2 regions of the Arthrobacter sp. D5-1 genome follow, and region 1 is predicted to be linked to the other one. Evidence: predicted binding sites of a transcription regulator. Region 1 holds the regulator's gene; the other holds the start of a gene.

What was found. Region 1 encodes HrcA, which represses chaperone genes, less so after heat shock. Its sites were predicted from a motif close to TTNGCACTCGNNNNNNNCGAGTGCNAA; they were not measured.
Region 2: groL (chaperonin GroEL) is a predicted target of HrcA. The motif match lies at 1,878-1,904, and genes of this name have one in related genera.

Annotation. Positions count from the first base shown of each region.
Region 1 is NZ_CP014571.1:2,590,021-2,594,416, forward strand. Features, by position in the region: gene AYX22_RS11755 (GerMN domain-containing protein) at 1-39, shown strand, start outside; gene AYX22_RS11760 (16S rRNA (uracil(1498)-N(3))-methyltransferase) at 100-864, opposite strand; gene dnaJ (molecular chaperone DnaJ) at 867-1,994, opposite strand; gene hrcA (heat-inducible transcriptional repressor HrcA) at 2,045-3,052, opposite strand; gene AYX22_RS11775 (DUF3097 domain-containing protein) at 3,231-4,082, shown strand; gene AYX22_RS11780 (DUF4870 domain-containing protein) at 4,204-4,396, shown strand, end outside.
Region 2 is NZ_CP014571.1:1,201,406-1,205,801, reverse strand. Features, by position in the region: gene groL (chaperonin GroEL) at 60-1,694, opposite strand; gene AYX22_RS05630 (cold-shock protein) at 2,018-2,221, opposite strand; gene AYX22_RS05625 (LytR C-terminal domain-containing protein) at 2,394-3,002, opposite strand; gene AYX22_RS05620 (DUF3263 domain-containing protein) at 3,052-3,363, opposite strand; gene AYX22_RS05615 (uracil-DNA glycosylase) at 3,495-4,265, shown strand; gene AYX22_RS05610 (siderophore-interacting protein) at 4,318-4,396, shown strand, end outside.

The DNA.
Region 1 (4,396 bases):
GCGACAAGCACCGACACGCGGCTGTTCAGGGTCGGGTAGCTGTTCACGGTCGGTAGCTGCCCGGAGCCGGAAGCGGACCAAGGCCGCCCGGCTGCAGCGCTACCAGCGGCCCAGGATGTCGCTCGCAAGCACGACGGCGGCAGGTCCCGCCGTCGACGACCTCAAGACATGATGCCCCAAGAGAGCCGTCACGGCGCCGGCATCACTGAGCCGCGTCACTTCGCGGGGCGAGATCCCACCCTCGGGCCCCACTATCAACAGCACCTCGCGGGGTGAGGTGGCCTTGGTTGCCGCCAGCTCTTCAAGAATGGTCCGCAAAGGATTCTTGGCGTCTTCATGCAGGATGATGGCAAGGTCAGACTGGGCAACGGCTTTCGCCAGGGACCCGGTGTCCACCATGGTCCGCACCTCGGGGATCCATGCCCGCCGGGCCTGCTTGGAGGCGGCAGCAACCACTGATTCCCACTTCGCATGGGCCTTTGCTGCGCGATCGCCTTTCCATCGAACAATGGAACGCTCTGACTGCCACGGGAGCACAGCGTCGATTCCGAGCTCCGTGGCCGTTTCGATGGCAAGTTCGTCGCGATCGCCCTTGGCCAGGGCCTGGACCAGTACCAGCCGGACGTCCGGCTGTTCTTCAAAGGCCATGTCGGAGGCAGTGACGACGAGGCCGGCGGGCCCGGCCGCGGCGACCGTGCCGGTCAACCGCGCGCCGGCACCATCGGCTATGTCAACGGGCTCTCCCACACCAAGTCGCTTGACCGTAACCGCGTGCCGTGCCTCTGGACCTTCCAGCACGAACGTGCCGCCGGGTATGACATCGCTGAGGCTGCCGGCCGACGTGAAGAAAACGGGGTTGCTCACCGCTACAGGTTACCGAGCTTGTCCCGAAGCTTGGCGAACATTCCGCCGCTGGCCACAAGCTTTCCTTCAGTGAACTGCTCCCCGCGAAGCTTGGCGAGCTGCTGCAGCAATTCTTCCTGCGCAGGATCCAGCTTGCTCGGCGTTTCAACGTGGAGGTGTACCTTGAGGTCGCCACGGCCATAACCACGCAGGTGCGTGACGCCCAGGCCCCGAAGGGTGATGATCTCCCCTGACTGGGTTCCGGCCTTCACATCAATGTCCTGTGCGCCGTCGAAAGTATCCAACTGCAACTCCGTACCCAGCGCTGCGGCCGTCATGGGCACGCTGAGGGTGGCATGGAGGTCGTCGCCTTCGCGCATGAACATGGAATCGTTGTTGACGCGGATCTCCACGTAGAGGTCGCCGGACGGGCCGCCTGCGGGTCCTGCTTCGCCTTGGCCGGACAACTGGATGCGCGTACCGGTGGCAACACCGGCAGGAACCTTGATGGTCAGGGAACGGCGACTGCGGATGCGGCCTTGGCCGTTGCACTCATTGCAGGGGTCTTTGATGACCGTTCCGAAGCCCTCGCAGGAACCGCAGGGGGCAGCGGTCATGACCTGGCCAAGGATGGACCGGACAGCGCGCTGGACCTGGCCGCTGCCGCCACAGATGTCACAACGTTCCGGGTGGGTGCCCGGTCGGCAGCAGCTGCCGTCACAGGTGGGGCAGGTCACGGCCGTGTCCACTTCGAGCTTCTTGTTGACGCCGAAAACGGCGTCCTTCAGGTCAATGCGGACACTGATAAGTGCGTCCTGGCCGCGTCGGACACGGGAGGCCGGCCCGCCGTGACCGCCGCCGCCACCAAAGAACGTATCGAAGATGTCCTGGAACGCGAAGCCCTGGCCGGAATATCCGCCGCCAAACCCGTTGTCCGTTCCATTCTCATTGCCGGTGGCGTCGTAGACGCGGCGCTTCTGGGGATCGGACAGCACCTCATAAGCATGGGTCACGGCCTTAAACTGCTCCGCGACATCCTCACCTGGGTTTACGTCCGGGTGGAGTTTCCGCGCCAACTTGCGGTACGCCTTTTTGATCTCTTCCCCGGTGGCTTCCGGCGAGACTCCCAAAACGTCATAGTGGCTGCTCAAAGTCGGTATCTCTTCCTTGTTGTACTGCGGATGTTTCTTCGGGACGGCGTTCAGCCGCCAAGAATGCGTGAAAGGTAACGGGCCACGGCCCGGACTGCGGCCATGGTAGTGGGGTAATCCATGCGGGTTGGGCCCAGGATCCCCACCTTGGCACCGGAACCGTATCCGGTGGCCACAACGGAAGCCTCAGCCAATCCGTCGTAGGGTTTCTCCCGGCCGATACTCACGGTGACGCCCCTGGGGTCATCCCCCATGTCTGACAACAACCGAAGCATGACAACTTGTTCCTCAAGGGCTTCCAGCACCGGACCGATGCTCAAGGGGAAGTCCACGTTGGACCTGGCGAGGTTGGCCGTACCGGCCATCAGGATGCGTTCTTCGCGGCTGTTGTCGCTCAAGGCCTGCAGTCCGTTGGCCAACGTCTGGGCCAGCCCCCGGAGCTCCGGCGGACACAGGGCAATCACCGACGGAAGCACCTGCGGCAACAGGGCCAGTTGCGTCCCTGCGATGCTGCCCAGGAAGCGGGATCTCAATCGCATCAAAGCGTCGTCGCCCACGTCCGAACCAGCGTCGATGACCTTCTGGCTGACGCTGCCGGTATCGGCAATCAGCACCACCAACACTTGTTGTGGTGCCAACAGGACGAACTCAACATGCCGTACCAAGGCGCGGTTGGAGTGCGGATACTGCACGACGGCGACCTGGTTGGTCAGTTGGGACAGGAGCCTTACCGTGCGCTCCAGGATGTCGTCTACATCATCAGGGCCTTCAAGCAGCGAGTGGATGGCCCTCCGCTCTGCGGCCGAAAGGGGCTTGACTTGGGAGATGCGATCGACGAAAAGGCGGTAGCCCTTGTCGGTGGGAATGCGACCGGCACTGGTGTGGGGCGCTGCAATGAGGCCTTCTTCTTCCAGAACGGCCATGTCGTTACGGATGGTGGCGCTTGAAACTCCAAGATGGTGCCGTTCAACAAGGGCCTTCGATCCAACAGGCTCCCGTGAATGCACGTAATCTTCAACGATGGCACGCAGCACTTCCAATTTGCGTGGCTCACTCATTGCTCCACCTCCTGACGACTGCCGTGGTCTCTGAGACCGGGTCCACTTAGCACTCAACATGCCCAAGTGCTAACCAGTCTAGTATGAGCCAACCCGTTGCTAGCATTGAACTTTCCTTTCCCAAGCCAGCACAAACCAACACTGAACAATTCAACCCAGCACAAAAGGTAGGAACTCCTTGGCTTTCGACACGTGGGGTCCGCAGGATCTGTCAGCTCCCGCCAAACGGCAACTGCCGGAGGTAGCTGTACAACGCGGGATGGTCCTCGAAGATGTCCAATCAGGCTGGGTGGGCGAAGTCACCCGGGTGGAGAAGACCGGCGGCATGCACATCGTGTCCCTCGAGGACAGGCGGGGGAAGACGAAGTCGTTCCAGCTCGGATTTGGCTTCCTGCTCGAGGGGCAGCCCATCCGCTTGATGCCCCCGGCCCCCCGACAATCGACGCCGCCCGTTCAGGCCGGTCGCACGGCGTCGGGTTCGGTGAAGGTTGAAGGACAACGCGCCCAGGTGGCCAAAGCCAGCCGCATTTGGGTGGAGGGAAAACACGACGCCGAACTCGTAGAGAAAGTTTGGGGCGACGATCTTCGCGTCGAGGGCATTGTGGTGGAGCCCCTGCACGGAGTCGATGACCTCAAGTCGGCAATCTCCGCCTTTAACCCCGGGCCCGGCCGGCGCCTCGGCATCCTGGTGGACCACCTCGTGGCCGGCTCCAAAGAGTCCCGCATCGCAGCTGACGCCATGACTGTGCCCGGCGCCGCAGGAAACGTCCTGATTGTCGGCCATCCCTACATCGATGTCTGGCAGGCCATCAGGCCCAAAGTTCTGGGAATTGAGGCCTGGCCGTCCGTACCCCGCGGCACCGACTGGAAGACCGGGATTCTCACCGCCTTCGGGTGGCCTCACGAGACCGCTGAGGATATAGGACTGGGCTGGCAACGTCTTCTTGGAGCGGTTCGCAGCTACGCCGACCTTGAGGCCTCGCTGCTGGGCCGCGTGGAGGAAGTCATCGATTTCCTCACAGTTCCCTGACCTTTGGCCTCAAAGCAGCAGCAACTGACGTGTCATCGTGGCGCTTGTCCCGGGAAGCCTGCCGGGGCCGGTATTCTGGGACAGCAACACCGCACTATCTTTACAGCAAAGGGAACACACCGTGGCAGAGAACGCTCCTGAAGAACCGGGCAGCGCCGCAGGCCAGCCCCAGTACCATGGCGCGCCTGCAAATGCGCTGCCACTGACCGCCAGCGAGGACAGGCAGTGGGCTACCTTGGCACACTTTGGCGGTATTCTCGGATGCCTGCCATCTCTCCTGATCTACTTGATCTTCCGTGACCGCGGACCGTTCA
Region 2 (4,396 bases), 1.4 Mb from region 1:
CCGCCGTCGCTTGCTCTAAAGCGTGACGCTTGGGCGCTGCATTGCTACAGCGTGGGGGCTTAGAAGCCGCCCATGCCGCCCATGCCGCCCATGTCGTCGCCGCCGGCGGCCGGAGCGTTCTTCTCAGGCTTGTCGGCAACTACAGCCTCGGTGGTCAGGAACAGACCAGCGATGGAAGCAGCGTTCTGGAGAGCCGAGCGGGTGACCTTTACGGGGTCGTTCACACCGGCAGCCAGAAGGTCTTCGTAGACGCCCGTGGCAGCGTTCAGGCCGTGGCCGGAAGGCAGGCCGCGAACCTTGTCCACCACAACGCCGGGCTCGAGGCCGGCGTTGAAGGCGATCTGCTTCAGCGGAGCGTCGATGGCAACCTTGACGATGTTGGCACCCGTTGCCTCGTCACCCTGGAGGGTGAGGTTGGCGAATGCCTTGGCGCCGGCCTGGATGAGTGCTACGCCACCACCGGCAACGATGCCTTCTTCAACAGCAGCCTTGGCGTTGCGGACTGCGTCCTCAATGCGGTGCTTGCGTTCCTTGAGCTCAACTTCGGTTGCGGCACCGGCCTTGATGACTGCAACGCCGCCGGCCAGCTTGGCCAGGCGCTCCTGCAGCTTCTCGCGGTCGTAGTCGGAGTCGGAGTTCTCGATCTCGGCGCGGATCTGGGCCACACGGCCTGCGATCTGCTCGGCGTCGCCGGCACCTTCAACGATGGTGGTCTCGTCCTTGGTGACAACAACCTTGCGGGCGGTGCCGAGGAGTTCCAGGCCGGCGTTTTCGAGCTTGAGGCCAACTTCTTCGGAGATGACCTGGCCACCGGTGAGGATGGCGATGTCGGCCAGCTGAGCCTTGCGGCGGTCACCGAAGCCCGGAGCCTTGACGGCGACAGACTTGAAGGTGCCACGGATCTTGTTGACGATCAGGGTGGCCAGGGCTTCGCCCTCGATGTCTTCGGCAATGATCAGCAGCGGCTTGTTGGACTGCATGACCTTCTCCAGAACCGTGACGAGTTCCTTCACGTTGGAGATCTTGGAGTTGACGATCAGGATGTACGGGTCTTCGAGGACCGTTTCCTGGCGCTCTGCGTCGGTGACGAAGTAAGCGGAGATGTAGCCCTTGTCGAAGCGCATGCCCTCGGTGAGCTCGAGCTCCAGGCCGAAGGTGTTGGATTCCTCGACCGTGATGACGCCTTCCTTGCCCACCTTGTCCAGGGCTTCGGCGATGAGGCTGCCGATTTCCGGGTCACCGGCGGAGATGGAAGCCGTAGCGGCGATCTCTTCCTTGGTTTCGATCTCCTTGGCGGAGGCCAGCAGTTCGCTGATGACTGCCTCAACAGCCTTCTCGATGCCGCGCTTGAGGGACAGCGGGTCGGCGCCGGCGGCAACGTTGCGCAGGCCTTCCTTCACCAGTGCCTGGGCGAGGACGGTTGCAGTGGTAGTACCGTCGCCAGCGACGTCATCCGTCTTCTTGGCAACTTCCTTGACCAGTTCTGCACCGATCTTCTCGTAAGGGTCGTCCAGTTCGATCTCCTTGGCGATGGAAACACCATCGTTGGTGATCGTGGGGGCGCCCCACTTCTTTTCGAGGACGACGTTGCGTCCACGCGGGCCGAGGGTGACCTTGACGGCGTCTGCGAGGATGTTCAGGCCCCGCTCGAGGCCGCGGCGTGCCTCTTCATCAAATGCAATGATCTTGGCCATAACGGCGGTAGTCCTTTCGGGACAGTCGTTAAGAAGGTACCTGTCAGATGGGGTGCCCGCGACGGACGGTCTTTCGCTCGCAGCCTCTGTATGCCCCGCGCTCCGGACCTCACCCCACCAAGGTGTTTCTTGATCCTCCGCTGGAACGAATGCCGCCCAACGCCGGGGTAACCCGGCCTGGACTTAGCAGTCGAACCATAGGAGTGCTAAATCAATAATTAGCACTCGACCGGGGAGAGTGCAAGCAGAGATGCCACTTTGCTCTATAAACAAAGGGCTTTCAGCCGAGGGCTGACGGAGAGGGAGCGAAATCCTGCAAGAAGCTATGCGACGCGCACACCTTCGGCTTGCGGACCCTTTTGCCCCTCCCCCAGTTCAAACTCAACCCGCTGGCCCTCTTCAAGGGCGCGGAAGCCGTCCATTTGGATGGCGGACCAGTGTACAAAGACGTCGTCACCCGAATCATCCACAGTGATGAATCCGTAGCCTTTTTCGGCGTTGAACCATTTGACGGTTCCCAATGCCATGATGCCCACACTTTCGCAGTAGCCAAGACCGGTTGCCGGGATCTCCGTACCGGAATCAATCCACTGTAACCACAGTCACTCTGCCGGCGCTCCCATGGAGGCCCGGGGCATCACTTTTGTTATTGAGGCTTAACCGGGTTGGGGCTTCAGACCCACCGGGAAGGCCGAGGGTTTACTGGTAGCCAGGTCCTGCTACAACCACCAACTGCTGCTGCACCTCGGGCGACTCAAGGATCGTCTGGATGCCCAACAAGGTGCCCAACGCCTCGGCGTTGACCTTCTGCTCAGGCGCGTTGTAGAAGATCACGGATGTCTGCTGCGGCAGGCCGCCCCAGTTGCCCACGGTGCTGAGTGTCCAGCCGTCGGCTTCCACAAGACCGGCCACGCGGCCAGCCAAGCCAGCGGTGCCGGCACCGTTGTACACGGCAACCGGGGTGGACTTGTCCACCGGTGCCGAGGACGGCGTTGCGGAGGGGCTCTCTGACGGTGTCGGCTCGCTGGAAGCGGACGGTGCACTGCTGGATTCGCCCGGTGCCGCTGACGGCGACGAATCAGTCTGCTGCGGCGCCGGCGTCGAGACGCTGGGCGCGGCATTGGGAGCCACCACGCCGAGGTTCGGAAGGACCAGGAAGGCCACCAACCCCAAAACCAGGGCCACAGCCCCAACAGTCAGGACCGGCCACAACGTGGGGCGTGTGGTTTCCTGGGCGTCCCGGTGAACGCCCTGCCGCGAGGTGTTCTGCGGGACCTGGTCGAATTCGTCCTTGGCATATTTGGTCATGGTGAAGCGTTGTCCTTGCTGGTTGCTGCTGACAGATCAGCCTGGCGATTTACGCGTCGGACCCCAAGCGACGTGCCGTCCGCGCACGCTGGCGGGACGTACGTAGTCTACGCAATCTCTTGACGAGCATGGGATCGTGGGCCAACGCGTCTTCGGTATCTATCAGCGCGTTGAGGATCTGGTAATAGTGTGTTGCCGAGAGATCGAACAGCTCACGGATGGCCTGTTCCTTGGCCCCTGAGTACTTCCACCACTGCCGTTCCAGGGCCAGCATCTGCTGGTCCCGTTCGCTGAGCGGAGAGTCACTGCGGATCCCGGCCGCAAGGTCTGCAAGGGCAAACCCTGTTGACTGCGGCGCCATCGGTTCCGGTGCTGGTTCTGCCACGGCACACTCCTTCGACGCGTGTTGGGGGAAAAATGTCCTACCCCTATGTTACGGGCGAATAACAACGCTGTCATTCGCCGGTCCGGGATTGCGCGGGAGACAATGGCGTGGTGAATGGCGAGGATGCACTCTTTGACCTTGAGCCGGACAACCTGGACCAGACAGGTTTTGCCGAGCTCCCTGACCGCCCACTGGAACACCTGATGGCCCCCGACTGGGCCGATGCCCTGCGGCCCGTGGAAGGGGAGCTGCGAAGCGCATTGGACTTCGTCGCGACCCAAGCCAAGAACGGTATCCATGTCCTTCCGTCGGCCGGCCACCTTCTGCGCGCCTTCCAGCAGCCGCTGGCAGAGGTCAAGGTACTGATTCTGGGCCAAGACCCCTACCCCACGCCGGGACACGCCGTCGGGCTCTCCTTTGCAGTCTCCCCACAGACGCGGCCCATCCCGCGCAGCCTCGCCAATATCTACCGGGAACTGCACGACGACCTCGGGTTGCCTCCCCGGGTCCATGGCGACCTCAGCGCCTGGACGGGCCAGGGCGTCCTCCTGCTGAACCGTGTCCTCAGCGTCACCGCCGGAGCTGCCGGCTCGCATCGCGGCAAAGGCTGGGAGGCCATCACGACGGCGGCAGTCACCGCCGTCGCCCGCCGTACGGACGGTGCGGGGCGGCGCAGCCCGTTGGTTGCCATCCTCTGGGGCAAAGACGCCGAGGGCGTCCTGCCACTGCTGGATGGAGCACCGTCCATCGTGTCGGTCCATCCCAGTCCCCTCTCGGCTTCCCGGGGATTCTTCGGCTCCAAGCCCTTCAGCCGCAGCAACGAGCTGCTGGCGGAACAGGGCGCCGAACCCATCAACTGGGAACTGCCTGTCCTGTAACCTTTGACTCATCTCCAGCGGACGTGCAGGAAATTAGCTTAGGCTTACCTATATGTCTGCTCTCCCCGTGACTTCGTCCGCCACCCGTACAACCCGCCCGCAGGTCAACCTGACAGTCCTGCGGAATGAAC